Regions from separate parts of the Clostridium subterminale genome, predicted to be linked through region 2. Evidence: a T-box and tRNA genes for the amino acid it is inferred to sense, from the RefSeq annotation. Region 2 holds a T-box; the other holds one or more tRNA genes.
What was found. The T-box of region 2 lies ahead of lysS (lysine--tRNA ligase). A T-box ahead of a tRNA ligase gene usually reads a tRNA of that ligase, here a tRNA-Lys.
Positions count from the first base shown of each region.

Region 1: it has a tRNA-Lys gene. The T-box ahead of lysS (lysine--tRNA ligase) is inferred to sense a tRNA for this amino acid. The anticodon was not compared.

Region 1 covers NZ_BAAACI010000001.1:439,784-455,400, reverse strand. The annotation lists gene purD (phosphoribosylamine--glycine ligase) at 1-1,201, shown strand, start outside; gene ABDZ93_RS02370 (PocR ligand-binding domain-containing protein) at 1,239-2,066, opposite strand; gene ABDZ93_RS02365 (sugar phosphate nucleotidyltransferase) at 2,207-3,124, shown strand; gene ABDZ93_RS02360 (phosphotransferase) at 3,145-4,272, shown strand; gene ABDZ93_RS02355 (O-antigen ligase family protein) at 4,698-5,876, shown strand; gene ABDZ93_RS02350 (hypothetical protein) at 6,493-6,951, shown strand; gene ABDZ93_RS02345 (aminotransferase-like domain-containing protein) at 7,089-8,558, shown strand; gene ABDZ93_RS02340 (alanine/ornithine racemase family PLP-dependent enzyme) at 8,801-9,940, shown strand; tRNA gene ABDZ93_RS02335 (tRNA-Lys) at 10,065-10,140, shown strand; tRNA gene ABDZ93_RS02330 (tRNA-Lys) at 10,363-10,438, shown strand; gene nudC (NAD(+) diphosphatase) at 10,565-11,371, shown strand; gene ABDZ93_RS02320 (hypothetical protein) at 11,491-11,688, shown strand; gene pglX (BREX-1 system adenine-specific DNA-methyltransferase PglX) at 11,969-15,617, shown strand, end outside.
Region 2 covers NZ_BAAACI010000006.1:231,358-246,974, forward strand. The annotation lists gene ABDZ93_RS10080 (DNA polymerase III subunit alpha) at 1-1,591, shown strand, start outside; gene ABDZ93_RS10085 (acyl-CoA dehydrogenase family protein) at 2,345-4,255, shown strand; gene ABDZ93_RS10090 (FprA family A-type flavoprotein) at 4,306-5,505, shown strand; partial or broken gene ABDZ93_RS10095 (hypothetical protein) at 5,648-5,862, shown strand; T-box leader at 5,913-6,249, shown strand; gene lysS (lysine--tRNA ligase) at 6,436-7,956, shown strand; gene pfkA (6-phosphofructokinase) at 8,615-9,574, shown strand; gene pyk (pyruvate kinase) at 9,683-11,440, shown strand; gene ABDZ93_RS10115 (DUF1540 domain-containing protein) at 11,763-12,122, shown strand; gene rlmD (23S rRNA (uracil(1939)-C(5))-methyltransferase RlmD) at 12,272-13,807, shown strand; gene ABDZ93_RS10125 (ABC transporter permease subunit) at 14,486-15,617, shown strand, end outside.

The sequences.
Region 1 (15,617 bases), on a different contig from region 2:
AGCATGGAAACTTGGTAAGAGTGATAAGGTTTCAAAGATATATTGTGCTCCAGGAAATGGTGGTACTTCTATGGAACATAAATGTGAAAATATTAATTTAACAGATAATGATAAACTTCTAAACTTTGCTTTAGAAAATTCTATAGATTTAACTGTAGTTGGACCAGAAGTATACCTATGTAATGGTATAGTAGATCTATTTAAAAGTCACAATCTAAAAATATTTGGACCTAGTAAGAAAGCAGCAACTCTTGAAGGAAGCAAAACCTTTGCTAAGGAATTTATGAAAAAATATGGAGTTAAAACTGCAGCTTATGAAGCTTTTAGAGATTCAAAGAAGGCTTTAGAGTATTTGGAAAAGGCTGAATATCCAATAGTTATAAAAGCTGATGGACTTGCTGCAGGTAAGGGCGTTGTTATAGCTGAAACTAAGGAAAAAGGAATTTTAGCCATTAATGATTTCATGGTTAATGATACTTTTGGAGGAGCTGGGAATGAAGTTATAATTGAGGAGTTCTTACAAGGTGTAGAAGCTTCAATATTAAGTATTACGGATGGAAATACTATAATACCTTTTATATCATCTAAGGATCATAAGACTATATTTGAGGATAATAAGGGGCCTAATACAGGTGGAATGGGAACTGTAGCTCCGAATCCATATTGTAATGAAGTGGTTTTAAATGCCTTTGAAGAAGATATTTTAAAGCCCACACTTAAAGGCATACAGGAAGAGCACTTAGATTATGTAGGAATAATATTCTTTGGATTGATGATTTGTGAAAAAGGAGTATATCTTTTAGAATATAATGTTAGAATGGGTGATCCAGAAACTCAGGTTGTATTACCTCTTATGGAGAGTTCTTTTATTGATATAATTGAAACAGCTATAGAAGGAAAACTTAGTAAGGATATGGTTAAATTTAAGAATAAGACAGCTTGTTGTGTTATAGGATCATCAAAAGGATATCCAGGAAAATATGGAAAAGGTGAGTTAATTACAGGTGTTGATAGTTGCAGTGAAAAAGTATTTGTTGCTGGGGCTGAGACTATATATAATAAATTAATTACCAGTGGTGGCAGAGTTTTAGGAGTTACAGCTCTTGGAGATAATTTAGAAGAAGCTAGAGAAAAGGCATATAGAGGGTTATCACAAGTGAATTTTAATGGAATGTATTATAGAAAAGATATTGGTAAATAAATACTGAAATAAGAAAATGCTAAGGGGTAGTAAATAACTATTCCTTAGCATTTTTATTTCTATACTCACTGGGGGATATACTATAGGTTTTCGAGAAGACTTTAGAAAAGTAATTTTGATCACTAAATCCACAGTTATTAGCAATGTAGTTTATAGAATAATCTTGAATTTTTAAAAGCTTTAAAGAGTTCTCTAGTCTAACCTTTGTTAAATATTCATTAATGGTTTCATTATAGGCTTTTTTAAAGGTGTTAAAAAGAGTAGATCTACTACAAAAAAAGATTTCACATAAAAAACCGATAGAAATTTTTTTGTGGAAATTTTCATTGATATATTTTTTTATTTTGTAAGCTAAGTTTTTATCTGTTAGGCTTAGATGGTTGTTTAAGGTTATATATCTAGCACATATATTCATTATAGAGATGCAAGATAGTATTTTACTTTTAGAACTAGTAGGAAGCTTTTCTATTTCGTTACAAAGTTTAGAAGTATCTTTTAAGTATTTGATAGATTCTTGATATGTATAGGATTTACTATCTTGTGTATCGTCTATAGTTTGTCCCATCATTAAATATCCAGATAGTACTCCAAAATGATATATAGGTGCCACGGCTTCATATAGACCAAATTTACATCGATAAAAGTAAACCTCTTTACTTTCTTGTACAATCTTAAAAGCTTCCCTATCATTTTTTACACAGAAGTCTTTGCAACATTTATTTTCCTGGATTAAGGAGCAAAAGCCTGAAAGGCTTTGAGGATATGCAGCAATTTCTTTTAGATTAGTATCATATATAGAAATTCTGAATCCAGAGATATTATGTAAATCTTCTAGAACTGTATTTAATTGAATTAGATTCTTCATGGCATAATACTCCTTTTAATTTAGTAAAATAGTAAAAACAAGACCATTTTACTAATAAGTATACTATTTTTTAGAGAAATATCAAGATGATATGATTTATAATATATATATTAACTGTATTTAAAAAGGGGATGATTACTATTAAAGAGCCAGTATTAGTTATTATGGCAGCAGGAATGGGGAGCAGATATGGGGGACTAAAGCAAATAGAGGCTATAGATGAAGAGGGACATAAAATTATTGATTTTTCTATATATGATGCTATAAGAGCAAACTTTAGAAAGATAATTTTTATTATAAAAAAAGAAATTGAGGAGAAGTTCAAGAGGAAAATCGGTGATGAAATAAGTAAATATATCCAAGTAGAATATGTTTATCAAACATTGGATAATATACCTAAAGGGTATTCTATTCCAGAGGGTAGAGAAAAACCTTGGGGAACAGGTCATGCGGTTTTAAGTTGTATGAGAGCAATAGATGGACCTTTTGCAGTAATTAATTCAGATGATTATTATGGGCAAAGTGGCCTTAAAATGATTTATGATTATCTAATTTCAATAGACGATAGTAAACTTAATTATGCCATGGTAGGGTATAACTTAGAAAATACGCTTACAGATAGTGGTGGAGTTGCTAGAGGAATATGTAAGGTAGATGACAATAATATGCTTATAGGAATTACTGAAAGAAATTATATTGCAAAATTAGAAAATGGACCAGCTTACACTGAAGATAGAGGCAAAACTTGGACTAGTATCTTAGAAAGTAATATTGTTTCAATGAATATGTGGGGATTTAGTAGTACTATTTTAAAAGAATTAAATAACAGATTTGAAGAATTTTTTGAAAAAAAGGTTCATCAGGATCCTCTTAAAGCAGAATATTTCTTACCAGAAGTAATAGGACAATTATTAAATGAAAAAAAAGCAACTGTGAAGGTTTTAAAATCTAGAGATAAATGGTATGGAATTACTTATAAAGCTGATAAAGAAAGAGTAGTAAAAGAAATTTTTAACTTGAAGCTAATGGGAGTATACCCTAAAAAACTTTGGAAGTAGCAAATAAGGGAGTTATTAATATGACAAGGAAAGAACAATGTTCAAAAATTAATGAAGCCATTGAAAATATTAATTTTTCAGGTAAATATATAGAGCATACCTTATATGGTAGTGGACATATTAATGATACATTTTTAGTGAAATTTGAGCAAAATAATGGAGAAATTAAAAAGTATATTCTACAAAGAATAAATCATAATATATTTAAAAATCCTTTAAAGGTTATGGAAAATATATCAGGAGTTACATCATTTTTAAAATATAAAATAAAAGAAAGTGGTGGAGATACAGAGAGAGAAACTTTAAATATTATTAAAACTAAAGATGGAAATAATTTTTTTAAGGATAGTATAGGATCCTATTGGAGAGGCTATAAATTTATAGAAAACGCTACTAGTTTTGATAAGGTAGAAAAACCAGAAATTTTCTATGAAAGTGCCTTAACTTTTGGGTATTTTCAAAATCTATTATCAGAGTATGATGTTAGTACATTATATGAAACTATACCTGATTTTCACAATACACCTGTTAGGGTTGAATCTTTTAAAATAGCAATAGCAGAGGATAAGTTTCAAAGAGTAAAGAAGGTAGAAAAAGAAATAGAGTTTGTTATGGAAAGAGAAAAGGAAACTCATATTTTAATAGATATGCTTCGAAGAGGAATGCTACATTTAAGAGTTACTCATAATGATACTAAATTAAATAATATTATGATGGACAATGAAAGTGGAAAAGGGATATGTATTATTGATTTAGATACTATTATGCCGGGACTTTCAGTCAATGACTTTGGAGATTCTATTAGATTTGGAGCTAATACTGGAGATGAAGATGAAATAGATTTATCTAAGGTAAATTTAGATATGAATTTGTTTGAAATATATACAAGAGGATTTTTAGAGGGATGTAAAGGTAGTCTAGTTGATAATGAAATAGACATGCTACCCATGGGAGCTAAAATGATGACATTAGAATGTGGAATAAGATTTCTTACAGACTATCTTAATGGAGATAATTACTTCAAAATACACCGTCCAGATCATAACTTAGATCGTGCTAGAGCTCAGTTTAAACTAGTTTATGATATGGAGAAAAAATGGATGGATATGAAAAAAGTTATAGAAAACTATAGAAATATATTAAAATAAAAAAATAATGAAATTTCATAATACTTCAATGAGCTATGTAATAAAATTTTATTACATGGCTCATTTTAAGCTTTTCAAGAAAATTAGTTTTTTAGCAAAAATGAAAGTATATTTTAGTTATTTAAGGTATATGAAATAACTTTAAATCTTATAATATAAAGGGAGCAAGTTCTTACGAATTTATTACAATATTTTTTTTATATTGAAATAAACAAGTACATAATGTATTATAATCAATGTGTATATTTATGTATTGCGAGTAGTACCAAAATATGTAATAAGGGTATTAACAAGTATGGGAAAATTGTGTAAAATGTATGTAGAGGTATTAAAAGTAGATTTATATGTAAAATTATAAAATAAAAATAGTTTCCATAATAATAGTATATTAGTTATGGAAGAATAGAAAAATAAAGGTGAAGATTATGTTTAATTTAATATTATTAATTGTTATGTCTCCATATACTGCATTATTTATTGGAGCATATACTACTTATAAAGTAATAAAGATGAAAGAGGAAATACTGAAAAATAGTTGGAATATGGGATTAATCCTATTGTTTCTTTGGTCTCTATTAGTTGGACTTCTAAATAAAAGCATTATGTCTACAGCTGTTTCAATAGTATTTTTCTTATATTTTACAATAAGTGTAGTTTTACAAAATTATTGCAAGACAGAAGAAAAATTAGAACTAATATGCAATTATCTAATCAAGTTTTCAATTTTTTCAGGAATTGTTGGAATTATAGAGAAGGTTACTTTTGCATATTTTCCTATGGAGCTTTGGAAGAAATTTTTAGGGGTACCATTGGAGGTTTCAACTAACCATAGAATTTTTAGTACTTTTGGAAATCCTAACGTAGCTGGAGATTGGTTTGCTATAATGGTCATAATGGCAATATATTATGCTTGGAATAGTAAAGAAATTAAGGAGAAAGTGACATATTATAGTGCTACAGCTTTATTTTTAATAAATATTTGTTTATGTGGTTCAAGAGGGGTTTTTATTGGATTAGTGTTTGGATTACTTTGCCTATTACTATTGAAAATAAAAAGAAATAAGAGTGATATAATAATGATTTTATCTATTTTATTAGTTATAGTAATAGTAGGTTTTACTCCTCCAAAGGTATCTGATATATCTCAAGAAATTACTGGTCATCAGATTGAGAGGTCCTTTGATACTAGAGAAGAAATATGGTTAGGATCTTTAAGGATGATAAAAGAGAAACCATTAACCGGATGGGGAATGTTAGGAACTATAGAGCATGGTAATGAATTTTCAAGATATAGTCGTGTCATTAATCACTCTCATAATATATGGCTATCACTTTTTACTTCTTTAGGAGTAATCGGGCTTTTAATTTACTTATATATAAGAGCAAATATTTATAAAGATTTAATATATCTTTATAAATCTGGATATAATAGTGTAGCTTTACTTATGGCGATACAGGCGGTTGTTTTAGTTCATGGAGTTATTGATTTTACAATGATAACTCCACAAATAGGAATACTATTTATTGGATCATCATCTATAGTCACAGCCCTAGCAAAAGAAAGTGTTGGTGTGTTTTCGAAAAGAAGAAGCATAGCTGTATAGTTGTTAAATTTTATAAAGGCTTTTATGAAGAAGTTTATTATTCATAAAAGCTTTTTTATATATTAAATCACATTTTATTAAAAATTCTTATTTAAACTATTGTGATATTATAAAGTGTTAATGAAGAATCTAAGAATATCTTTATCCGATGACTACCAGCTCTAATACTACCATCTTCTTCAAAGTGGGAGTAAAGAGCTACTATGTCCCTGGATAACGATTTCCCCTAAAGGACAATGAGTTCTAAGTATCGAAAATACTGATACTACTGATAATAAGAACTCTGTTTATATTTTAATCAACCTTAATTTTATTATTTAAATAGTAAGTTCCATGAAATCAGCATAAATAGAACAACTATATAAATAGTTCCCTATATAAATTGTTATATAGGGAATTTTTTATATATTAGGACGTAAGCAAAGGAGTCTTATTCATGTAAAATTATATGTAATTGACATAACAGATTAATTTATATAGTTGTATTAATATTACCAATAAGTAATATTATATTTATCAATAATTGGTATTGGTAAATTGCTATATAAAGCAATAAAATGAAATTAAGAATAATGTATTACATTTTATAAAGGTTTTAATAGGGGGGCATTACAATATGAATCTAGAATATTTAAAAGAGTTGGAACAGCCAATGAGAGAAAAGCTGATGAGAGAAGAATTGGGAGAAGAAAAGTGTAAGATAATTGATAAGTTCAATTTACATCCCAATGAAAACTTATATTGGGAAAGAGTAGAGTCCAAATATCCTAATCAAGAATATTTTAGTCATAAACTAGCTATGAAGAGTACACCTATAGGAATAATATTTCATATAAATAGATTATGTTATGCAAAAACTAAATATTTTGAACAAAATTGGGATAAATTTGTTCCATGTATATATAGTTATATAGATAATTTTGTAGAAACGGAAATTTATAATATGGAATATATTAAACATAAAAGCACAGGTATAACTTTAGATTTGCGAGAACTTGCTAAAATTCATTGGATAGATGATTTTAGAGCCATATGTACTTACCTAGAGAAAAAAGGAATAGAAATGCAATCTTAATAGGAAAAATAAATTTATAAGAGCTTAGTTATCATTTGATAATTAAGCTCTATTCTTATAAAAGACTATAAAAGAAGAAATATTTAGGTTAATATATTATATAGATAAGTAAATTTATTTAATAGTATATTATTATCTTGAAAGGGGAGATAAATATAATAAATATAGATTGGAAGCCTGATAAAAACTTAAGTAAGCCCCTATATCTTCAAATTGTAGATTACTTTAAGGCGAAAATAATTGGTGGGGAATGGCAAGTAGGTTTTATGATTCCTACGCAACGTGAATTAGCTAAAATCTTTAATGTAAATAGGAGTACTATTGTTTCAGCTATAGATGAGTTAAAGGCAGAAGGAATCTTAGAGGGAAAGGGAAAAGGTGGAACCAAAATAGTAAATAATGTATCACCTTTATTATCTAATATACAACCAGATTGGAAGTCTTATATTGATGAAGGAATTCATATTCCAAATGTTAAAACTATTAAGAAAATCAATACCTTGGAGTTTAGAGAAGATTATATACGATTGAGTACTGGAGAACCCTCTTCAGAATTATTTCCAAAAGAAGAAATGAAAATAATATTAAATGAAGTAGCTAAAGATATGGATAATTTGGGATATGAAAGTCCCAGTGGCACTATGTATCTTAGGCAGCAGGTAAGTAAATATTTAGAGACCATTGGCATAGATGCGTCACCATCTTCCATACTTATTGTTTCTGGAGCTTTGCAAGCAATGCAACTAATTTCTATGGGGCTATTACAAAAGGGTTCTACAGTATTACTAGAGAATCCTTCTTATATGTACTCGCTTCAAATATTTCAGTCCTTAGATATGAGAAGAAGCGGAATACCTATGGATAATGAAGGGGTTATGGCTAATTTGATTCCAGATTACATAAAAAAACATGTTCCATCTATACTGTATACTATACCAAACTTTCAAAATCCTACTTCTGTAGTCATGTCAGAAAAAAGAAGAAAAGAATTGATAAAAGTTTGTCAGAAAGAAAAGTTGCCTATTATAGAAGATGATGTCTATAGGGAGCTTTGGATCGATGCTCCACCACCAGATCCTATTAAGAGTATAGATACTAACGGATTGGTATTATATGTAGGAAGTGTATCAAAGACATTATGTCCCGGACTAAGAATTGGTTGGATTGTTGGACCAGAACCAGTAATTGAACGATTAGGTGATATAAAGATGCAAACAGATTATGGTTCTAGCTCTTTATCGCAACTTACTGTTGGAAAATGGTTAGAAACGGGATTGTATGAAAATCATTTAAAAGAGATAAGAAATCAGTTAACTATAAGAAGAGATGTAACAATAAATGCTTTAAATAGATACTTTAAGAGTATAGCTACATGGGAAATACCTTCAGGAGGATATTATGTATGGATTACTTTAAAGTATAAAATAGGTATGTATAAGCTTTTTGATGAAGCATGTAAAATAGGAATTTTATTATATCCTGGATATATATATGATGCTAATTTCAACAATTCTTTAAGGATTTCTTTTTCCTACGCCCCCATAGAAGAACTAGAGGAAGGGTTATTAAAATTATCATTGCTTATTAAAGAATTAATTAAAAGTTAATTTTATAAATTTTTTTATAGTGATTAAGCAATTAATTGAATTTAGTATTATATTTGATTTTTAAAACTACTCATAACATAATTATATGGTTGTGTTATGAGTAGTTTTTGGTTGGGTTTATTATAATTAATATGGATGGAGAATCATTGAGTGAATTTTCTTATAATGAAAGCAAGGTAGCAGCTGTTAAATAAAACTAATTTAAATTAGGTATCTTATATTAGGGGACTGGAGAGGATACTATGTTAGAAAACACTTTAATCAATGATATCCATATAAAGGATATAGAGGAGCAGGAAGCATTTCCTATATTAGAGATAAATTTAAAAAAGGTATATGAAAATACTAAATATGTTGTGGATTTATGTAAGAACCAAGGAATTTCTGTAGCGGGGGTAGTTAAAGTTGTACATGCTATGCCACAAATAGTATCAGAGATGGATAAGGCAGGATGTAAATATCTTGCTACATCTAGAATTAATCAAGTTATAGAGATGAAAAAACAAGGTGTAAAAAAACCAATTATGCTTATTAGAATACCTATGTATAATGAAATAAAACAACTAGTAGAATATGCAGATATAAGTTTAAACTCTGAAATTGAAACTTTAAAGAAAATAAACGAGGAATGTAAAAATATAAATAAGAATCATAAAGTTATTTTAATGATGGACTTAGGTGATTTAAGAGAAGGCGTTGTAGATGAAAAGGAATTCATAAACCTAGCCTTATATGTAGAGAAAGAATTAACTAATGTTAAACTTTATGGTATAGGGACTAATTTAGGATGTTATGGTTCTGTAAAGCCTACAGAAGAGAATTTAGGAAAATTATGTGAGGTAGCAGAAAAAATTGAAGCTTTAATTGGTAGAGAATTAGATGTGGTCTCAGGAGGAGCTACTTCTTCGTTAACTTTAATCTGGGATGGAAAAATACCAAGTAAAATTAACAATTTAAGAATTGGTGAAGGAATACTTGTTGCTAAGGATTTAGATGATTTTTGGGAGTATGATATGTCTATGCTACATCAAGATTCATTTGTATTAAAAGCTCAGGTGGTAGAAGTTAAAAATAAACCATCTCATCCGATTGGTGAAATATTTATAGATGCTTTTGGGAATAAGCCCACTTATGAAGATAGAGGGAAAAGAAGACGTGCATTATTGGCAATAGGTAAGCAGGATTTTGTTTCGGTGGATACTTTAATACCTATAGATAAAAATATAGAGGTAATTGGTGCTAGTAGTGACCATTTAATTATAGATATAGAAAATTGTAAAACCAATTATAAACTTGGTGACGTTATAGAATTCAATATATATTATCCTCACTTATTATATCTTAGTGGATCAAAGGATGTGAATAAGAAGTTTATATATTGAAGATAAAGAATATGTAATTATAATATAGGTATATACAATAGATATTTTCAAATCTATTGTATATACCTATATTTATTTACAAAATTAAATAATCTTAATATAATAATATTTGTGACAGGGACATGTGCCATTAGCTCAGCTGGCAGAGCACCTGACTCTTAATCAGGGGGTCCAGGGTTCGAACCCCTGATGGCGCACCAAAGGAAACAATACTGTATAGTGTTGTTTCCTTTTTTATAAATTTATTTTAGGAAATAATAGAATAATAAATGATTTACTTGGTTAAGTTAATCTGTGTAAATATAAATTACACGGATTTATATTTTATTACATTAGATGATAAATATTTCTTTAATGTATTTTAATAAAATACTTTACAAAACTTACAGTCGGTTGTATAATAATATTTGTGATAAGGACATGTGCCATTAGCTCAGCTGGCAGAGCACTTGACTCTTAATCAAGGGGTCCAGGGTTCGAACCCCTGATGGCGCACCAAACCTCGTAGTACTAACAAGTATTACGAGGTTTTTTACTTTTCAAATTATAAGATAGTATAGACTTAATTAATAAAATGTATTAAGGTTAATATAGATTTTATACAAAATGAAAGAAGGAAAAATAATGAATCATTTATCAATAGAAAATGCTAATGCACCTAGTTGGTTTATATTTAGACAAAATGAACTATTAGTTAAAGAGAAAGAAGATAGAATTTTTATACCTAAATTTAAAGATTTAGAATCTATTAATATTAATCCTATAAGAGTTCAAAATCTAGGAACTAGAAGTTGTGGTAAGTGTTACTCTGTCGAGGTATCTCAAGAGTATTTAGAACCTTTAGGTATGAAATTTATAAGCTTAAGAAACTTATATGGACAAGTTCCTGATGAAATATATATAGAAGCGGGACGTGCTATTCAAATCATGAGTTGGGATAGAACCCATCAGTATTGTGGTGTCTGTGGTAGTAGAACTAATACCATATCAAATGAATATGGGAAAATATGTCCACAATGCGGATTTATAAGCTACCCTAGAATAAGTCCAGCTATAATAGTTGCTATAGTTAAGGAAGGAAAATTACTTCTTGCTAAAAATGCTAAGTCAAAACATAGTTTTTATAGTGTTTTAGCAGGATTTTTAGAGCCTGGTGAAACTCTAGAGCAATGTGTAGAGAGAGAAGTTATGGAGGAAGTGGGAATAGAAGTTAAAAATATAAAATATTTTGGTAATCAACCATGGCCTTTTCCTAACTCTCTTATGATAGGATTCACAGCAGAATATGATAAGGGTGAAATAGAGGTTGATGGAGTTGAAATTGTAGAGGCAAGCTGGTTTGAGGCAAATAACTTACCAGATATTCCTGGCAACATTAGTATTGCAAGAAAACTAATAGATTGGTTTAAGGAGAATTATACTGGGATCTAGATTTTATAAAAGAACTATATAGTGGTATTCAAAGGAACGTATACTGCGTTTTTATAGTATACTAAATAAACTTTAACACATAATAAACAATGAATATATTTGTTAAAGGAGGGATAAAGATGGACCATGAATTAATAAGAGATCAACAATATGAGATTAAACAACGCGAAGAAGATAAAAGAAAATATAAAAAGGAAAACTATCTTCGCAATGGTAATAAAACTCAAGGTCAATATGCTCAAAGTAGCTTTAATACTACTATTGAGGAGCCGGGAACCAATGAAAGTGGTATTGTAGCAAAAAAAAACGGTTATTAAAATTAAATATTTTATTTATAAAAGGGCTATTTCGAAATAATCTAAATCTTAAATTAATATTGAGTATTTACTAGCAAGAATATTAAAGTAGAAACTCAATATTTCAGAGATATTAGTAAATTACTTTGAGATAGCTCTTTAAGTTTTAATTATAAAATCTCAAAATATGAAAATAAAAATAATGGTCTAATAAATTATTAAAAATTTTAATAAAAAATTCTTACTATGTTATAATAAAGCTATTGAAATTTTTACGTGTTATATAAGGAGCAATTAAACTATGGATAAGAATAAAGTTAAGGCTTTTGCCATTTGGGCAAGAAGTAATCTTATTGAAAAAATAAAGGATAGAGCATATAAAATTGGGATTGAAGATAATAGAGTTCGAGATATAGAAAAGGTTCAAGGTGGATTTAAAGTAGTAGGTGGAGAAGAAATACTTAATATTTTACCTAACCATAGAAAAGCACTTATAAAGGAAGTAGAATCTAAATCTTTAGATGAAGTTGTGGAAGAGGTGGCATATACTTGGTTTAATAGATTTATAGGTTTAAGATATATGGAGGTAAATGATTATTTACCCATTGGAATAAGAATTATATCTTCAGAGATACCAGGTAAAACAGAACCAGATATTTTATTTAGAGTTGGTGAAGTTATAAGAGAGTTGAGACTAGATTCAGATTTAGTCTATAAGTTGTTAGATAGTGGTAAAAATTCTGATAGAGAAAGTCTATATAAATATATTTTAATAAGGCAATGTAATGAATTAGGAAATATTATTCCTGGTTTATTTGAGAAAACAGCAGACTATACAGAATTATTATTTCCAGATAATTTATTAGAAGAAGGCTCTATACTAAGAAAAATGTGCAGTGACATAGATGAAGAAGACTGGAAAGATGAAGTGGAAATTATAGGATGGATGTACCAGTACTATATTTCTGAAAAAAAGGATAAGGTTTTTGATAATTTAAAGAAAAATATAAAAATAACTAAAGAAAACATTCCAGCAGCTACTCAGTTATTTACTCCTAAGTGGATAGTGAAATATCTAGTAGAAAATTCACTGGGAACCATATGGATTCAAGGGCATGAGAATGGAAATTTAAAGACTGAGTTGAAATATTATTTAGAGGAAGGGATTCAAGATTCAGAAATAAATGATATTTTAGGTGGCATTAAATTGGATAGAAAGAAATTATATCCTGAGGATATAAAGGTTCTTGACCCATGCATGGGTTCAGGTCATATATTGTTATATACCTTTGATGTGCTTTATAAAATTTACAAATCTGCAGCTTATCCAGAACGAGAGATTCCAAGGATAATATTGGAAAGTAATATCTTTGGATTGGATATAGACTTAAGAGCAACTCAAATTGGTGCTTTTTGTCTTGCTATGAAGGCCAGATCTTATAATAGAAGGTTTTTTAGAGAAGTTGAAAAAAAACCTTTAAAGCTTAATATAGAATCTATAGAAGAAAGCAATGGTATTACTTATGAAATTATAGAATACTTTGCAAATGAAGATGAAGAGATAAGAGGAGATTTATCTTATTTAGTAAATGCTTTTAGAGATGGTAAGGAGTTTGGATCAATATTAAGGGTTGAGAAGGTTAATTTTCAGACTTTAAAAGCAAGGTTAGAAGAGATAAATGAAGAAAATAATTTAATATTTAGTGATTATAGACAGATACTTTTGAGTAAATTACCAAAGCTCATAAATCAAGGAGAAATAATGAGTAATAAATATGAGGTTTGTATTACTAATCCACCTTATATGGGATTAAGGGGTGCTAATGATACACTAGCTAAGTATCTTGTTAATAATTATCCTTTATCAAAGCATGATTTATTTTCTGTGTATATGGAAGTATGTAAGAACTATCTAAAAAAAGATGGGATTTATGCCATGGTAAACCAACACTCATGGATGTTTTTAAGTAGTTTTTTAGAACTTAGAGGTAAGCTTTTAGAAGAAAGTACTTTTATAAGTATGATTCATTTAGGGTCTAGAGTATTTGAAGATAATGTGGGAACCATAGTACAGAATGTTGCCTTCATAAATCAAAATAGCCAAATTTCTAAATATAAAACTAGGATTGTAGACCTTACTAAGGAGACAACTGCTTTAGAAAAGAAAATAAAAGTCAAGTCAGCTTGTAATGGCATGGAAAAAGATAGAGTTTATGATATATGGTTAAAAAAACTTATGACAATTCCAACAAAGCCCTTCGCTTATTGGGTAAATGACAATGTATTAAAATTATTTTCTAATTTAGATAAGTTTGAAAATATTGCAAAGCCTAGGCAAGGAATGGCTACATCAGATAATAAACGGTTTTTAAGGGATTGGTATGAGGTTGATATAAATGAAATTAATTTTTCAGCCAGTGATAAAGAGGAAGCTTTGTTAAGTAAGAAAAAATGGTTTCCATATAACAAAGGTGGAGAATTTAGAAAATGGTTTGGAAATAATAGGTTTGTAATTAATTGGGAGAATAATGGTGCAGAAGTAAAAGATTATGCATCAAAGTTATATAAATCATATAGTAGGACTATAAAAAATGAGGAATTTTATTTCAAAAGTGGACTTACTTATACTTTTATTTCGGAAGATATGGGAGTAAGATATTCTCCACAGGGGTTCATATTTGATGTCGCTGGGTCTTCTATATTCTTTAATGATAAAGAAATAGAAAAGGTAGTACTAGCATTATTATGTAGCAAAGTTGCTAATATGTTTTTAGATATAATGAATCCAACCTATAATATACAAGTAGGAGATTTGAAGAATATTCCAATACATGAAGGTATATTTAAAGAAGAAATTAAGTCTATCATTGATGAAGTTGTAGAGGAAAACATAGCTATTAGTGAAGCAGAATGGAATGACTTTGAGATATCATGGAACTTTAGGACTCATCCATTGATGAGAGGCTTAAGAGAAGATGGTTTTAATGATGTAACCATAGAGTCTAGATTTAGACATTGGGAAAAGGAAAATATTAAAATTATTGAGAGACTTAAAAATAATGAAGAAAAGTTAAACAAAATTTTCATAGATATTTATGGATTAAGTGAAGAATTAACCCCAGATGTGTCTTACAATGATATTACGTTAAGAAGAATTGGTGTAGAAAGAGAAGTGAAATCTTTAATATCCTTTGCAGTGGGATGTATTATGGGGAGATATTCAACTGATATTGATGGTTTAGTATACGGAGGTGGAAACTTTCAAAATAAGTGGGATTTTGAAAATTATAGAGTTAAGAAAGTTATAGTAGATTCCAAAGGAAAAGTAACTGATGATAGATGGGTAAATTCAAGTTTTATGCCTAAGTTTGATAATATAATACCTATAACAGAAGAAAAATATTTTTCAGAAGACTTAATGACTAAATTCGTTGAATTCTTAAAAGGAGTTTATGGAAATAATACCTTAGAAGAAAATCTTAATTTTATAGCTAATATTTTAGGCAAAAAGGATAGTGAGACTTCAAGACAAAGCATTAGAAGATACTTATTTAAGGAATTTTATAAGGATCATGTAAAAGTTTATGGAAAGAAACCTATCTATTGGTTATTTGATTCAGGTAAGAATGATGGATTTAAAGCTTTGGTATATGCCCATAGATATGACAGATTAACCATAGCTACATTGAGGACGGAATATGTTCATCTTATACAGAGAAAATATGAAGGTGAGTTAAGTAGATTAGAATTAATAAAAGATTCACAGGAATATAGTGCAAAGGAAAGAGCTAGAGCTAGGAAAAAAAGTGACAAGATAAAAAGGCAAATAGAGGAACTTATTGAGTATGATGAAATAGTTGCATATATGGCTAATGAAGAAATGTCCATTAGCTTAGATGAAGGAATTGTAAAAAATTACGATAAACTTCAAAATATTAAGATAATGAAAA
Region 2 (15,617 bases):
ATACATTGAAGGAAAAAGAAATCCAGAAAAAGTTCAATATGTAACAGTACAGTTAGAAGAAATACTGGATGTTACATATGGAGTAATGGTGTATCAGGAGCAAGTAATGCAAATAGTTAGAGATCTTGGAGGATATTCTCTGGGAAGAAGTGACCTTGTGAGACGTGCCATGTCTAAGAAGAAGCATAAGGTCATGGAAGAAGAAAGAAAAAACTTTGTTTATGGAATAGTAGATGAAGAGGAAAAAATTATAGTGCCTGGCTGTATGAGAAATGGAATTTCAGAGGAAGCAGCTAATAAGATATTTGATCAGATGATGGATTTTGCATCCTATGCTTTTAATAAGAGTCATGCTGCAGCTTATGCAGTAGTAGGTTATCAGACTGCTTACTTAATGTATTATTATCCAGCAGAATTTATAGCAGCCATGCTAAATAGTATAATGGGAAATAATGAAAAGGTAGCGTACTACATTAGATTTGCAGAAGAAATAGGAATAAAAGTACTTCCACCAGATATAAATGAAAGTTTTAGTAAGTTTACAGTACAAGGAAATACTATAAGATTTGGTCTTTCAGCTATAAAAAATGTTGGAGTAAATGTTATAGAGTCCATAGTGGAAAGACGTAAGGAAAAAGGTAAATTTAAGAGCTTTAGCGACTTTTGTAACAAGATTGATTCTGCAGCAGTAAATAAGAGAGCTGTAGAGAGCCTTATAAAAGTTGGAGCCTTTGATAGTTTAGGAGTATACAGATCTAAATTAATAGCTGTATTTGAGAAAATTTTAGATGGAATAAACAATGAAAGAAAGAGAAATGTTCCAGGACAAATTAGTCTATTCCAAGGAGCTGAGGAAGAAGATAGTGCCTTTAAGATAGTTTATCCAGAGATTCAGGAATTTAATAAAAAGTATTTGTTAGCCATGGAAAAAGAAATGACAGGAATATATTTATCTGGTCATCCACTAGATGATTATGAGAAGACTTTAAAACATGTAACTACCCACAAGATATCAGATTTAGTTTTAGCAGATACGTTAGAAGATGATAGTGTAGGTGGAGAGGGACTTGTTAGTGAGAGAGTTTCAAAAGTAAAGGATAAACAAAAAGTAATTTTAGGGGGACTTTTAACATCTGTATCTAAAAAAATTACAAGGAATAATCAGGCTATGGCATTTGCAACCTTGGAGGATTTATTTGGAACCATAGAATTAGTCATATTTCCAAAGACATTTTCAGCTTATAGAGAATTTGTTGAGGAAGATGAAATAGTAACTGTGGAAGGACGTATAGCTCTGGAAGAGGAAGAGCAACCTAAAATATTATGTGAAAAAATATCGCCACTAGTTAAAGTGAGTACAGATAAGATATATATTCGAGTTGAAGATGATAGCAAGTTAAATAGTGTAATGAAGCTTATAAGAGAAAATTTTATAGGAGAATTTGGTTCAGATCCAACTTACTTATTTGCTGCTAATACAAAGAAAAAATATCTTATAAATAAAAATAGTTGGCTTAATAATGATTATGAAACTACATCTAAACTAAGAGAAATTTTTGGGGATGATAATGTTAAAGTTTTAGAAGAGTAAAGTCTGCTATCATAATAAAATAAATTAATTCAAGCACCAAGAAATTATCTTGGTGCTTTTTATATTGTGCCCAGCATGGGTGTAATCTAATAGGTGAAAGTCCTAAGCGCGGGTTGATAGTGCCAAGTAAGGGGGTGTGTCTATGGTAATGTGGAATCAGACGGAAGTTGGGGGCGAAACTCTTGTCTGACAAGTAGGAACTACATATAAGGCATATATCCGTGGGGAAGGTTGCTATACAAATCAAAGCCTGAAACTATTCGAAACAGCTAGTATGAATGTAGCGGATATATGGAGTGAAAGATTATGGTCTTACCTAGGGAGATCTGACAGATACGTTATGGATATGTATTTATAAGTAACAATATATACAGTGATGTATGGCTGAACTGTCAGAAGTCAGCAGAGGTCATAGTATCAAAACAGTCATGAATATTATAGAAAAGAACTAAGGAATAGGATATTTTAGATATATTTTTATGTAATGTAAAATAATATTAATTAAGGGGGCTACAATAAATTTGCATAAAAATTTGACAATGGAAATTATAAGTTTTATAATAATAATTATTAAGAAAGAAATTAAGTTATATAATTAATTTGATTATTAGAAAATTATATAAGCAATTTTAGTTTTAATTTGCATTGTAAGGATATTATGCTTTTTAAATCAAAGATTATAAATTTTTATAAGCTTTATTAATAAAACTTGTGAAAATTAAAATAAAACACCAAATTAAAGGAGGTAAATTTATGTTTTTTAAGACTACAGAAAAACACGAAGCTTTTCGTGCAAAAATCAGAGAATTTGCAGAGACAGAGGTAAAACCACAAGCATTTATGTTGGATCAAGAAAGTAAGTTTCCAACTGAGGCTATAGAAAAGTTAGGTAAAATGGGGGTATTAGGTACTCCGTATCTTAAAAAATATGGTGGTTTAGGTCTAGATGTACTTAGTTATGCCATTGCTGTTGAAGAACTTTCTAGAGTAGATGGTGGTACAGGTGTAATTTTATCAGCTCATGTTTCTTTAGGAACATATCCAATTTTTGCATATGGAACTGAAGAACAAAAGCAAAAATATATGATTCCTCTAGCAAAGGGTGAAAAGATTGGTGCATTCGGCTTAACTGAGCCAAATGCTGGTAGTGATGCTGGTGGAACTGAAACGACTGCTGAACTAGAAGGAGATTATTATATCTTAAATGGTGGAAAGATTTTTATAACTAATGCAGATAAGGCAGATACTTATGTTGTATTTGCTGTGACTACTCCAGATATAGGAGTCAAAGGTATAAGTGCCTTTATAGTTGAAAAAGGATGGGAAGGATTTACATTTGGTGATCATTACGATAAGATGGGAATTCGCTCTTCTGCAACTGCTGAATTAGTATTTAATAATGTTAAAGTACCTAAAGAAAACTTATTAGGTGAAGAAGGACAAGGTTTTAAAATAGCTATGGGAACATTAGATGGTGGTCGTATAGGTATTGCAGCTCAAGCTCTAGGTATAGCTCAAGGAGCTTATGAAAACGCTTTAGAATATTCAAAGGAAAGAATACAATTTGGAAAGCCTATATGCCAACAACAAGTAATTTCATTTAAATTAGCTGATATGGCAACTAAGCTAAGAGCCGCTAGGTTTTTAATATATAGTGCTGCTGAACTTAAGGAAAATCATGAGCCTTATTCTATGGAGGCTGCTATGGCTAAACAATATGCGTCTGATATATGCTTAGAAGTTGTAAATGATGCATTACAAATCTTTGGAGGGTCTGGTTACCTTAAAGGAATGGATGTAGAAAGAGCATATCGTGATGCTAAAATCTGTACTATTTATGAAGGAACAAATGAGATTCAAAGAATGGTAATTGCATCTCATATAATTGGAAAAATGCCTAAAAATGAGAATAGATCTAAAAAAGGTTCAGCTGGTGGAGGAGTAACTGGTGCTCGTAAGAAAATGATTATGAAAGATGGAACAGCAGAGGAAAGAGTTGCTAAGCTTGTAGAAGCATTAAAAGCAGATGGTTATGATTTTACTGTTGGTATTGATATAAATACTCCAATATCTAAGTCAGAGCGTGTTGTCAGTGTAGGTAAGGGAATTGGAGAAGAAAAAAATATGGAACTTGCTAAAGCTTTAGCTATTCAAGTTGGTGCAGCAATTGGATCATCTCGTCCTGTAGCTGAAACCTTAAAATACTTACCTTTAAATCGTTATGTTGGAATGTCAGGCCAAAAATTTAATGGAAATCTCTACATAGCATGTGGTATATCAGGTGCTGGTCAACACTTAAAGGGTATAAAGGATGCTACTACCATAGTTGCTATTAATAATAATCCTAATGCTCCAATATTTAAGAATGCAGACTATGGTATTGTTGGAGACTTACTAGAGATAATGCCATTATTAACAGATGCTTTAGATAACGGAGAACCAAAAAAGGAAGCACCTCCTATGAAAAAAATGAAAAAGTATGTTCCTAAAAAGGTTGTTCCTAGTTGGAAGAGATATGTTTGTAATGGATGTGGATATGAATATGATCCAGCTATAGGCGATATAGAAAATGACATATCACCAGAAACTCTATTTGAAGCTCTTCCAGAAGAATGGATTTGTCCAGATTGCGGTGAAGAAAAAGATAGTTTTATAGAGGTCTAATTTTATAGCAGAAATTTTAAGTTTTTTACAATAAAAAGGAGGAGTAATTTATGTTTTGTGTTAGAAAGGTAACTGAAGACCTTTATTGGGTAGGCGGAAATGATAGGCGTCTAGCTCTTTTTGAAAACGTTCATCCAATTCCAAGAGGGGTTTCATATAATTCATATTTATTATTAGATGAAAAAACTGTACTATTTGATACTGTAGATTGGTCAATTTGTAGACAGTTTTTAGAAAATATACAAGCTGTTTTAAATGGCAGGTCATTAGATTATTTAGTAATAAATCATATGGAGCCTGATCATGGAGCTGCCATTGAAGAAATAATACTGCGTTATCCTGATGTTAAGATTATAAGTACTGAGAAATCTTTTCTCCTAATGAGACAATTTGGATTCGAAATTGATGGTAGAATGGAGGAAGTTGTAGAGGGAGACGTAAAATCTTTTGGAAAGCATGAAGTAACATTTGTGGCTGCACCAATGGTACATTGGCCAGAAGCTATGGTTACATTTGATACTACAAACGGTGTTCTTTTTTCAGCTGATGCCTTTGGATCTTTTGGAGCATTAGATGGTAAGCTATTTAATGATGAGGTTGACTTTGACCGTGATTGGATTGATGACGCTAGAAGATATTATACAAATATTGTTGGAAAGTATGGACCACATGTTCAAGCATTGTTAAAAAAGGCAAGTGGACTAGATATTAAAATGATTTGCCCACTACATGGTCCAGTTTGGCGTACAGATCTTGGATATTTTATTGATAAGTATGATAAATGGAGTAGATATGAACCAGAAGAAAAAGCAGTAATGATAGTTTATGCTTCAATGTATGGTAATACCGAAGCCGCAGCTACTGCCTTAGCTACTAAATTTGTAGAAAAGGGAATGAAAAATGTAGTTATGTATGACGTTTCAAGCACTCATGTATCTGAACTGATTTCAGAAACCTTTAGAGTTAGCCACGTAGTTTTAGCTTCTGTAACCTATAACCTTGGTATTTACCCACCTATGCATAATTATCTTATGGATATGAAGGCTCTTAACCTTCAAAAGAGAACTTTTGCAATAATTGAAAATGGCTCATGGGCATGTAAGTCTGGAAGTTTGATGAGTGAGTTCCTAGAGGAAATGAGAGAAATGACAGTTCTAGAAGAGAAAGTTACACTTGTATCTTCTATGAATGAAGGAAATGTTACAGATATGGATACAATTGTTGAAGGTGTTATAGAATCAATGAAATAGTTATAATAGACATGTTGTTTAAGGGATGGTTACCTAAAACAAATTATGATGTAAATTTTATCGAAATATATCACCTTCATCATGAAACCCTCGATAGAAATGTCGAGGGTTTTCCTCTGTACATAAATTTAGAATTATTTATTTAAATGAATGGCTAAGACGAAGTCTACGCCTATGCTATTAAAAAAAATGGAAGAAAATTAAGACTAAATATGATAATCTTAAGATTTTAGGCATTTAAGAATATAAAGCATGGGAATATGCAAATACAAGAAAAGGCTATTGGAGAATTCCAACAGTCCTATTTTAGCAAGAATCCTAAACAATTATCTATCTCCTACTAGATTGGTAATATAAATTTTTTAAAAATTCTTGACATTATATTTTGAGTATATTAAAATATATTCAACAAAACTATGAAGAGAAGAGTAATCAAACTCAATTTTTTTACAGAGAGCTTTAGATGGTGAGAGAAAGCAAAAAACAGTTTGGTGAAAAAAGCCTCGGAGTTGTACACAGGATCTTTACTTCACTAAAGTTTATCTTAAAGTGAGGTTGCTTCTTAAAAAGAGAGAAGTTTCCTTTAGGAAGGGAGATGGTGTAACGGGTGCTCCCGTTATAGAGCTAGGGTATAAGCTTAATCTATTTTATTGTAAAGCCGTACTTGAAAAGGTTAATATGGTGACATATTAATAAACTGGGGTGGTACCACGAAGTTGAACTTACCAAACTCTCGTCCCCAAGACTATTGTCTTGGAGGTGAGAGTTTTTATTTTGCAAAAATTTATTAATGGACTAAAGTAACGTAATTTAATAATGAAATTAAGGTAACTGAGTCTAATTGAAAATACTATAATGAGGTGTTATTTAGCTTCATAAAAGTTACGAGAAATTAAAGTTAAAAAGCAAAATTGAAAGGTGGTACTATATATGTACAATGATTATATAGAATTAAATAACTTACAAGAAATAATGCAAGATGCAAATGAATTTAACGTAGAGAGAATAAAAAAATTAAATGAACTTTTAAGTAGAGGAATCAATCCTTATCCATACACTTTTGATTCAAACACAACTTCAACCTATGTGATAGATAACTTTGATAATATAGATAGTGAAGAGAGATTTATTTTATCAGGAAGAATAATGTTGTTAAGAAGAATGGGTAAAGTAACATTTTTAAATTTAAGAGATAAAAATGGAAATATTCAAGTGTATATAAGTAAAAATGATCTTGGTGAAGATGCATATGGAGTTATTAAACTTCTTGATGTAGGAGACATAATTGGTGTAGAAGGTTGTGCATTTAAAACAAAAACCGATGAAATAACTATTAAGGCTTTAAATGTTACAGTACTTTCAAAATCTATAAGACCTCTTCCAGAAAAATATCATGGAATTCAAGATATGGATTTAAGACAAAGACATAGATCCCTAGATATGATAATGAATGAGGATGTAAGAGATAGATTTGTAAATAGATCTAAGGCTATGTATGCCATAAGAGAGTTTATGAATTCTAAAGGATTTATGGAAATGGAAACCCCTATTTTAGATACAAAATATGGTGGAGGAGAAGCTAAACCATTTATAACTAATGTAAATGCATTAAACTGTGAAGTGTTCATGAATGTATCTCCAGAATTATATTTAAAAAGATTAATGGTTGGAGGTATTGATAGAGTTTATAGTATGGGACGTTCCTTTAGAAATGAAGGAATAGATAGAACTCACTATCCAGAATTCACATTGTTTGAATGCTACATGGCTTATGCTGACTATAATGATATGATGAGAATTATGGAAGACTTATATGGGTATGTATTTACTAAAATCAAAGGAACAACTAAGGCTGTATATGATGGTGTTGAAATTGATTTTAAAGCTCCATGGAAGAGAGAAACTATGTGCAATTTAGTTCTTAAAGATACAGGAGTAGATGTGGAGAGATTAACTAAGGAAGAAATAGTTACGCTAATTATAGAAAAAGGATTATTAGAAGAGGAACAAAGCGAAGGTTTTAGTATTAAAGAAGCAAATAAAGGGGAGTTGATACTTACATTATTTGAGGCCTACTGTGAGGATAAATTAATAGAGCCAACATTTGTAATAGATTTTCCATTAGATTCATCTCCATTATGTAAAGTTCATAGAAAAAATCCAGATCTAATAGAAAGATTTGAACCTTATGCCTTTGGAGTAGAGCTTGGAAATGCATATTCAGAACTTAATAATCCGTTAAGACAAAGAATTTTACTTCATGAGCAAGCTGAGAAATTAAGAGCTGGACTTGAAACTGCTAGCCCAATGGATGAAGAATTTGCAGTAGCTATAGATGTGGCTATGCCGCCAGCAGGAGGGCTTGGAATAGGAATAGATAGAATGATGATGTTTTTAACAAACTCATCATCTATAAGAGATGTAATTGCTTTTCCATTAGTTAAGAGATAGGATAGCTAGTTAGGGGATTTTGTAAAATAAACTGATATAAAAGTGTAAGCTCAATATTTAATATAAGATTAGTAATATATTTTGCAAAATCTACTTCATAGAGTATGATAGTGATTCAATGATTAAACATAATAAAGTTAATTATAAATAGTATAAGAAGAGTTAGTTCAAATTTTACTTAGATTTAACTTTAATTTGCATGAAAATATAAATAAATTGTATTAATATTACATTGCAAATTAAATTGTTAGTAAAGCCTAGTTTAATTGTGGATGTAACTCTTCTTAATTTTGTATATAAATTTTAATGAAATTTACTAATTATAAAGTATAAAATGGGAAGAATAGATTATAAGAAACTTTATTAAAACTTGACAACATTTACAATAGCAAATCTATAGATAAATACTTAAATGTAGCTAATAATAGGTTGCAAGGAGTAACTCTAAACATTAAAATTAAGTTAAGTAAGTATGTAGAAATTTAATAATATATTGGTATTTTAATTAATATAGTAATTGTATAAACCTAGGTAGGTATATGCTTGTGTAAGCAATTAATATTCTAATGGTTGAATTATTTATAAATATATATTATTAAAATACATAAGAAAAGAATAATTGTAAATAACAACCACAATAAAGCTAGGGGGTAATATGATGAAAAGAATAGCAGTATTGACTAGCGGAGGAGATTCACCGGCAATGAATGCAGCTATAAGAGCTGTAGTTAGGATTGGAATTGAAAGTGAAGTCCAGGTATTTGGAGTACATAGAGGATTTAATGGACTTATTAATGGGGAAATATTTGAGATGGATAGACACTCTGTTTCCGACATAATTCAAAGAGGCGGTACTATACTAAGGACTGCTAGAAGTGAAGAGTTTAGAACTCCTGAGGGTAGACAGAAGGCTCTTAATGTTATTAAAGTGCTTAAAATAGATGGAATTATAGTAATTGGTGGAGATGGATCATTTAGAGGTGCTAAGGAATTAAGTGATTTAGGTATACCAACAGTAGGAATACCAGGTACTATAGATAATGATTTACCTTATACAGATTATACTGTTGGTTTTGATACAGCTTTAAATACAGCTATCGATGCCATAAATAAAATTAGAGATACCTCTAGCTCCCATGAAAGAGTAAGTGTAATTGAAGTTATGGGAAGAAATTGTGGAGATTTAGCGTTGTTTTCAGGTATTGCTGGTGGGGCAGAACAGGTAATAGTTCCCGAGAAAAAACTCACTATTGAAGATATATGTGAGAACATTTTTAAAGGAAAGCGTAATGGTAAGCTTCACAATATTATAATCTTAGCTGAAGGTGTAGGTGGAGCTCAAAAATTGGCTAAAAGTATAGAAGGAATAACAGGAATAGAGACTAGAGCAACAGTGCTTGGATATATACAAAGGGGAGGAAGTCCTAGCGCTTTTGATAGAATTTTAGCTTCAAGGATGGGTAGTAAAGCTGTTAAAGTATTGCTAGAAGGAAAGACAGCAAGACTTATAGGTATCAAGGCTAATAAAATTGTAGATGTAGATATAAAAGAAGCTCTAGAGATGAAATCATGTTTTAATGAAGAGTTATATAAATTAAGTGTGGATTTGTCGAATTAATATATTATAGCTATTGTAGAATTGCAAATTTTTTAATATAATTTTATAGATTGATAAAGTTATCTGAGTAAAAAATTTTAATGCTATCAAATAAAAAGGAGGATAACTATGAAAAAAACTAAAATTGTTTGTACAATGGGACCTACTACTGATGAAAAGGAACTTATCAAAAAATTAATTGAAAATGGTATGAATGCTGCCAGATTAAACTTTTCTCATGGAAGTCATGAAGAACATAAGAGAAGAATAGATATGGTTAAGGAAGCAAGAGCTGAATTAGAAAAGCATATTGCTATATTACTTGATACTAAGGGACCAGAGATTAGAACTGGAAACTTTGAAAATGGAACTGTAGAACTTAAAGAAGGAACTATTTTTATAGTTCATTGTGGTGAAGATATTATAGGAGATGAAACTAAGTGTTCCATAACTTATAAAAATCTTTATAAAGACGTTAAGTCAGGTGATGTACTTTTAATAAATGATGGATTAGTAGCACTAAAGGTATTAGACATAGAAGATAGAAATATTAAAACTCATGTTGAAAATACAGGAGTCATAGGCAATCATAAGGGAATGAATGTACCAGGAGTTAAATTAAATCTTCCAGCACTAACAGAAAAAGATATTGCAGATTTAATGTTTGGTATAAAAAGTGAAGTAGATATAGTGGCTGCATCTTTTATAAGAAAAGGTACAGATGTTTTAGATATAAGACACCTTCTTGATAAGAATGGTGGGGATTACATTCAAATATTTTCAAAAATTGAAAATAGAGAAGGTGTAGATAATATTGATGAAATAATAAGGTATTCTGATGGAATTATGGTAGCAAGAGGAGATTTAGGAGTAGAAATTCCTACTGAAGAGGTACCAGTGGTTCAGAAGATGATTATAGAAAAATGTAACGAAGCCGGAAAGCCAGTAATTACTGCTACTCAAATGTTGGATTCTATGATTAGAAATCCAAGACCTACAAGAGCAGAAGCTTCAGATGTAGCTAATGCAATCTTTGATGGAACTGATGCTATAATGCTAAGTGGAGAAACTGCTAGTGGGAAATATCCATTGGAAGTTGTAAAAACTATGTCTCAAATAGCTATGAAGGCAGAGGAATATATAAACTACGAGGAAAGTTTCAAGAAAAGAAGAAAGTTACATGTTTCTAATGTACCTAATGCTATAAGTGTGGCTACTTGTACAACAGCTATGGAACTAAATGCATCAGCAATAATTACAGCAACTCAAAGTGGTCAAACAGCAAGACAGATATCTAAATATAGACCAGAATGCGCAGTAATAGCTTGTACTCCTTATGAAAGAGTTGCAAGAAGTTTAGCATTAAATTGGGGAGTATTTCCTGTAATAACTCCAAAACTAAAAGATACAGATGAATTAATAGATAAAACTTCGCAAATTGCATTATCAGCTAATTATGTAGAGAAAGGTGATCTTGTAGTAATTGTTGCAGGAATTCCAATGAACTATGTTGGTAGTACAAATATGATGAAAGTTCATATTATAGGAGATATACTTTTACAAGGTAAAGGAAGCGATTCTGGTACAGCTTATGGAACAGTAATGCATGTAGATAATTCTAAAAAGTTTTTTAATTCTTTAGATGAAAAACAAATTATTATAGTTGATAAATTAAGCAGAGACTTTTCTAGTGTACTTGATGAAGTTGGTGGAATAATAGTAGAAAGTGATGAAATGAGTTCTAGTGTACTACTTGAATGTTCATCAAGAAATATTCCTATTATATATAATGCACAGAATGCATCTTCAATTATAAAATCTGGTTGCTTTATAACCATGGATTCAAAAGTAGGAATGGTGTATAGTGGGAAAGCTAATATTAAGTAATTTTATCTAGTGGATCTCTAAAAATGAAGATAATTATGGAATTTATGTAAAATAAATATAAAATATTGAAATTATCTGAAATTTAATGTATAATTAGTAATCCAGTGGATAAGACTTAAAATATAACATTTTTGGCAACTGATTCATTATTGACACCCGTAAAGGGTGTCTTTAATTTTTTGAAGGGCATTTAATTTAAGTAATATTAGTATTTAAAAGTAGCTAAAATTTTAGACACACCCCGTGTATAAAAAATATATTTTTCCACATAATAGTATTATCTAATAACTTAAGAAAATAATTAAGAATAGGAGTGCTATGAATGAGTGGAAATTTAGCATGTAATGCAACTAATTGCATACACAATAACTCTGGAATGTGCAGCGCTAGCAGTATACATGTGCAAGGAGGAAATGCTCACTCTAGTGAGTATACTCAGTGTGGAACATTCATAGAAATGGGAATAAAAAATTCTCTTTCTAATGTATATAATATGAATATTGGAGGAGAAGTAAAACAAAGCTTTAATAATTTCGCTGGAGGTATAGGACCAAGAATAATATGTGATGCAATAAACTGTAGGTATAATATTAATAAGGATTGTGTTGCGAATTTTGTACACATCAATGGGATAGGTGCTATAAGTAGCAATAGAACAGATTGTGATACTTTTAAGATGTAATTCACTATAGTAAGGGTAACTTTAGCTAATTTAAGTAATAATCTAAAGTTGCCCTTACTTTAATTTTATATTATGACTACTTATTATGGTTAATTAACTAATTTTCTGATAGAATTAAAATTAATTATAAGCTAATAGAGGGTGGTTTTATGAAAAGACGTAAAGATATAAGCAAGGTTAAAGTTATAGAAGAAGCTGAAAAACAAGAGAAAGAAAGAGTGGAAGCAGCATTAGAAAAAGAAAAAATAATAAAAGAACAAAGGGAAAGTGAAGAAAGAGAAGCTGAGATAGAAAATCTTATTTTGGAATTAAACAATAATCATGTAAATATAGAAATTGCAAAAAATAAAGACTATATAATTAAGATAGATGGCTATGGACATGAAGGAGAAGGTGTAGGAAAAATAAATAACTTTACTGTGTTTGTTAAAGGAGCCATAAAGGGTGAAACAGTAAAGATAAAGCTTATAAAAGTTAGTAAAACCTATGGAATAGGTAAATTATTAGATGTAATTCTCTCATCTAAATATAGGACAGAACCTATATGTCCAATTTATAAGAGATGTGGAGGCTGTAATCTTCAGCATATATCCTATGAAGAACAACTTAACTTCAAAACTCAAAGAGTAAAGGATGTTATGGAAAGAGTAGGAAAGATAGAAGGATTAAAGGTACATAATACCATGGGTATGGATTTCCCATATAACTATAGAAATAAGGTTCAGTTACCAGTTGGAAATAATGATGGAAACATAGTAGTAGGATTTTATGCACCAAGATCCCATGAAATAATCAATATGGATCATTGTTATATACAAAGTAAAATCGGTGATAAAGTTGTTAAGCTCCTTAAGGAATGGATGAAAGAGTATAAAGTAACTCCTTATGATGAAAAAAGCCATAGTGGTGTAGTAAGACATATAATGATTAGAGAAGGTTTTAAGACTAAGGAAGTAATGGTAGTAATAGTTACTAATGGAGAAAAGTTACCTAATATAAAACCACTTATAAAATCTCTTAGAGAAGAAATCTTAAATCTTAAATCTATAATTCAAAATGTTAATAAGGATAAAACAAATGTGATTTTAGGCAACAAATCTATTAATCTATGGGGAACAGACACCATATCAGATTATATAGGGGAATTTAGATTTAATATATCACCACTATCTTTCTTCCAAGTAAATCCTGTACAAACAGAAATGCTATATAAAAAAGCATTAGAATATGCTAGTCTTACAGGAAATGAAATTGTATTTGATGCTTATTGTGGTACAGGAACCATATCATTATTCCTATCTAGAAGAGCAAAAATGGTCTTTGGAATTGAAATAATACCAGAAGCTATAGAGAATGCCAATGAAAATAAAGTAATAAATAATATAAATAATGTGGAATTTATAGTAGGAAAATCAGAAGAAGAAATTCCAAAACTAATAGAAGGTGGGATACAACCAGATGTAATTATGTTAGATCCTCCAAGAAAGGGCTGTGAGGAATCACTTTTACATGCCATAGCAGGAGTAAAACCCAAAAGAATAGTGTATGTATCATGTGATCCTGCAACATTAGCAAGAGATTTGAAAGTTCTTGAAGGATTAGGCTATAAAGCTGTAGAGCTGCAACCAGTAGACATGTTCCCCCAAGGGCATCATGTGGAATGTGTAGTTAAGTTAGTGAGATAAATAAGGGCTTTAAGCCACTTAAATATGAATAAAAATATGATTTGCTACCGATTTGCCACCATAAGTTTTGTAATGGTGGCAAATTATTTTTGTATAAGTATATTTTCTAGAATATTAACAGTATCATTTTTCAACAGTATTATTCGTAATTATTCCACTAGAACATGGATATTACATGCAAATTTTTATACGTTAACTTAGACTTAATCATATTATTCAAATAAGAAAAAAGCTTTAAAACCGCATGTGTAGAACAACTATTTAAATAGTTATATATTTAAATGGGATTATATGTATATAGTTATATATAATTATAGGTATATAGTTGTGTTAGGTTGATTTTAAGTATTATAGGCATTTTAATAATAAATAAAATTCAAAAGGATAAAATAAAATTTTAATATTGAATTTTAATGTGATTAGAAATTAGAAGTTATACATTGGAATATCACAATGTACAAACCAGTAAAGATTAAAAATATTAATCTTTACTGGTTTTTCATGTTGAAAAAAATATTGAAGTTTTACGTTTAATGTTGAAATATGGTTAATGAAATTCATTGATAGAACCTTAACGATTAGATAAAATAATAGATAAGCATACCTAACTATTAATTTACATATAACTTAAATATATACTCATAAGTAAAATATTATTTGAAGGGAAGTACCTATAAAATGAGAAAGATTAATTTTCCACTACTTCTTGGAAGTATAATTGTAATATTTCTAGCAATTGTGGCCTTATACCCAGGATTTTTCACATCAAAGGATCCTCTTTTTGAAGAAGTACCTAAGTATATAGAATACAAAGAGGAAGGAAAATGGGTGGAAAAGTTTGCGAATAATCCAATGCCACCTAATAAAGATAATAGCTTTGGAACAGATGATGCTGGAAGGGATGTTTACTCAAGACTTGTATATGGAACTAGAAACACATTAAAATTGGCACTTCTTGTAGCTATATTTAGGATGATTTTAGCCCTTCCACTTGGATTGGCTGCAGGAATGGGTGTAAAGTTTATTTCAAGTATAATAAAAATATTTAATACATTTTTTACTGCAATACCTATGCTCTTATTTAGCTTTGTAATTTTGAATATAGGATATTTTAGGAATCTACAAATGGATAAATCAATTTTTGCATTTGCTATAGTACTTACCATGGTGGGGTGGGCAAAGTTGGCTGGAATCATTGAAGATTCAACTAGAATGGTTATGGAAGAAGACTTTATTGAAGGTGAAATAGCTATAGGGAAGACTAAGCTACAGATAGCACGTCAAAATATCCTACCACATATATTACCAACTAGCATAAGTTTATTTTTTAAAGAAATGGGAATGGCGTTGTTTCTAATTGCTCAGTTAGCAGTTCTTTATGTTTTTGTTGGAGTATCAAGACAAATTAAGGAACTAGCTTTTAAAGCAAATTATGAGATGAATTTAGAACCTGAATGGGGAGGTACTCTCTCCAGAATTGCAAGAAATGTTAAACAATACGAAACAACATATTGGATGACACTTTATCCTATATTAGTTTTTAGTATTGCAATAATTGGAATAAATCTTACAGGAGAAGGACTTAGAATAGAATTTCAAAAGAGGGAATCCAGAGTTATTAGTTCTATTAGAAAAATTTCTTATTTAATATCACCAAAAATATTTATATCTCAGCTTAAGGATATTAAGAAATACTACAAACCTGTAATTATTAAGACTTCAATTATAATAGTGATTGTTATATATATTGTAATACCGTGGCATCCTAGCCTTTATAAATTCGATATAAATCAAGCTAAACTACATGTTG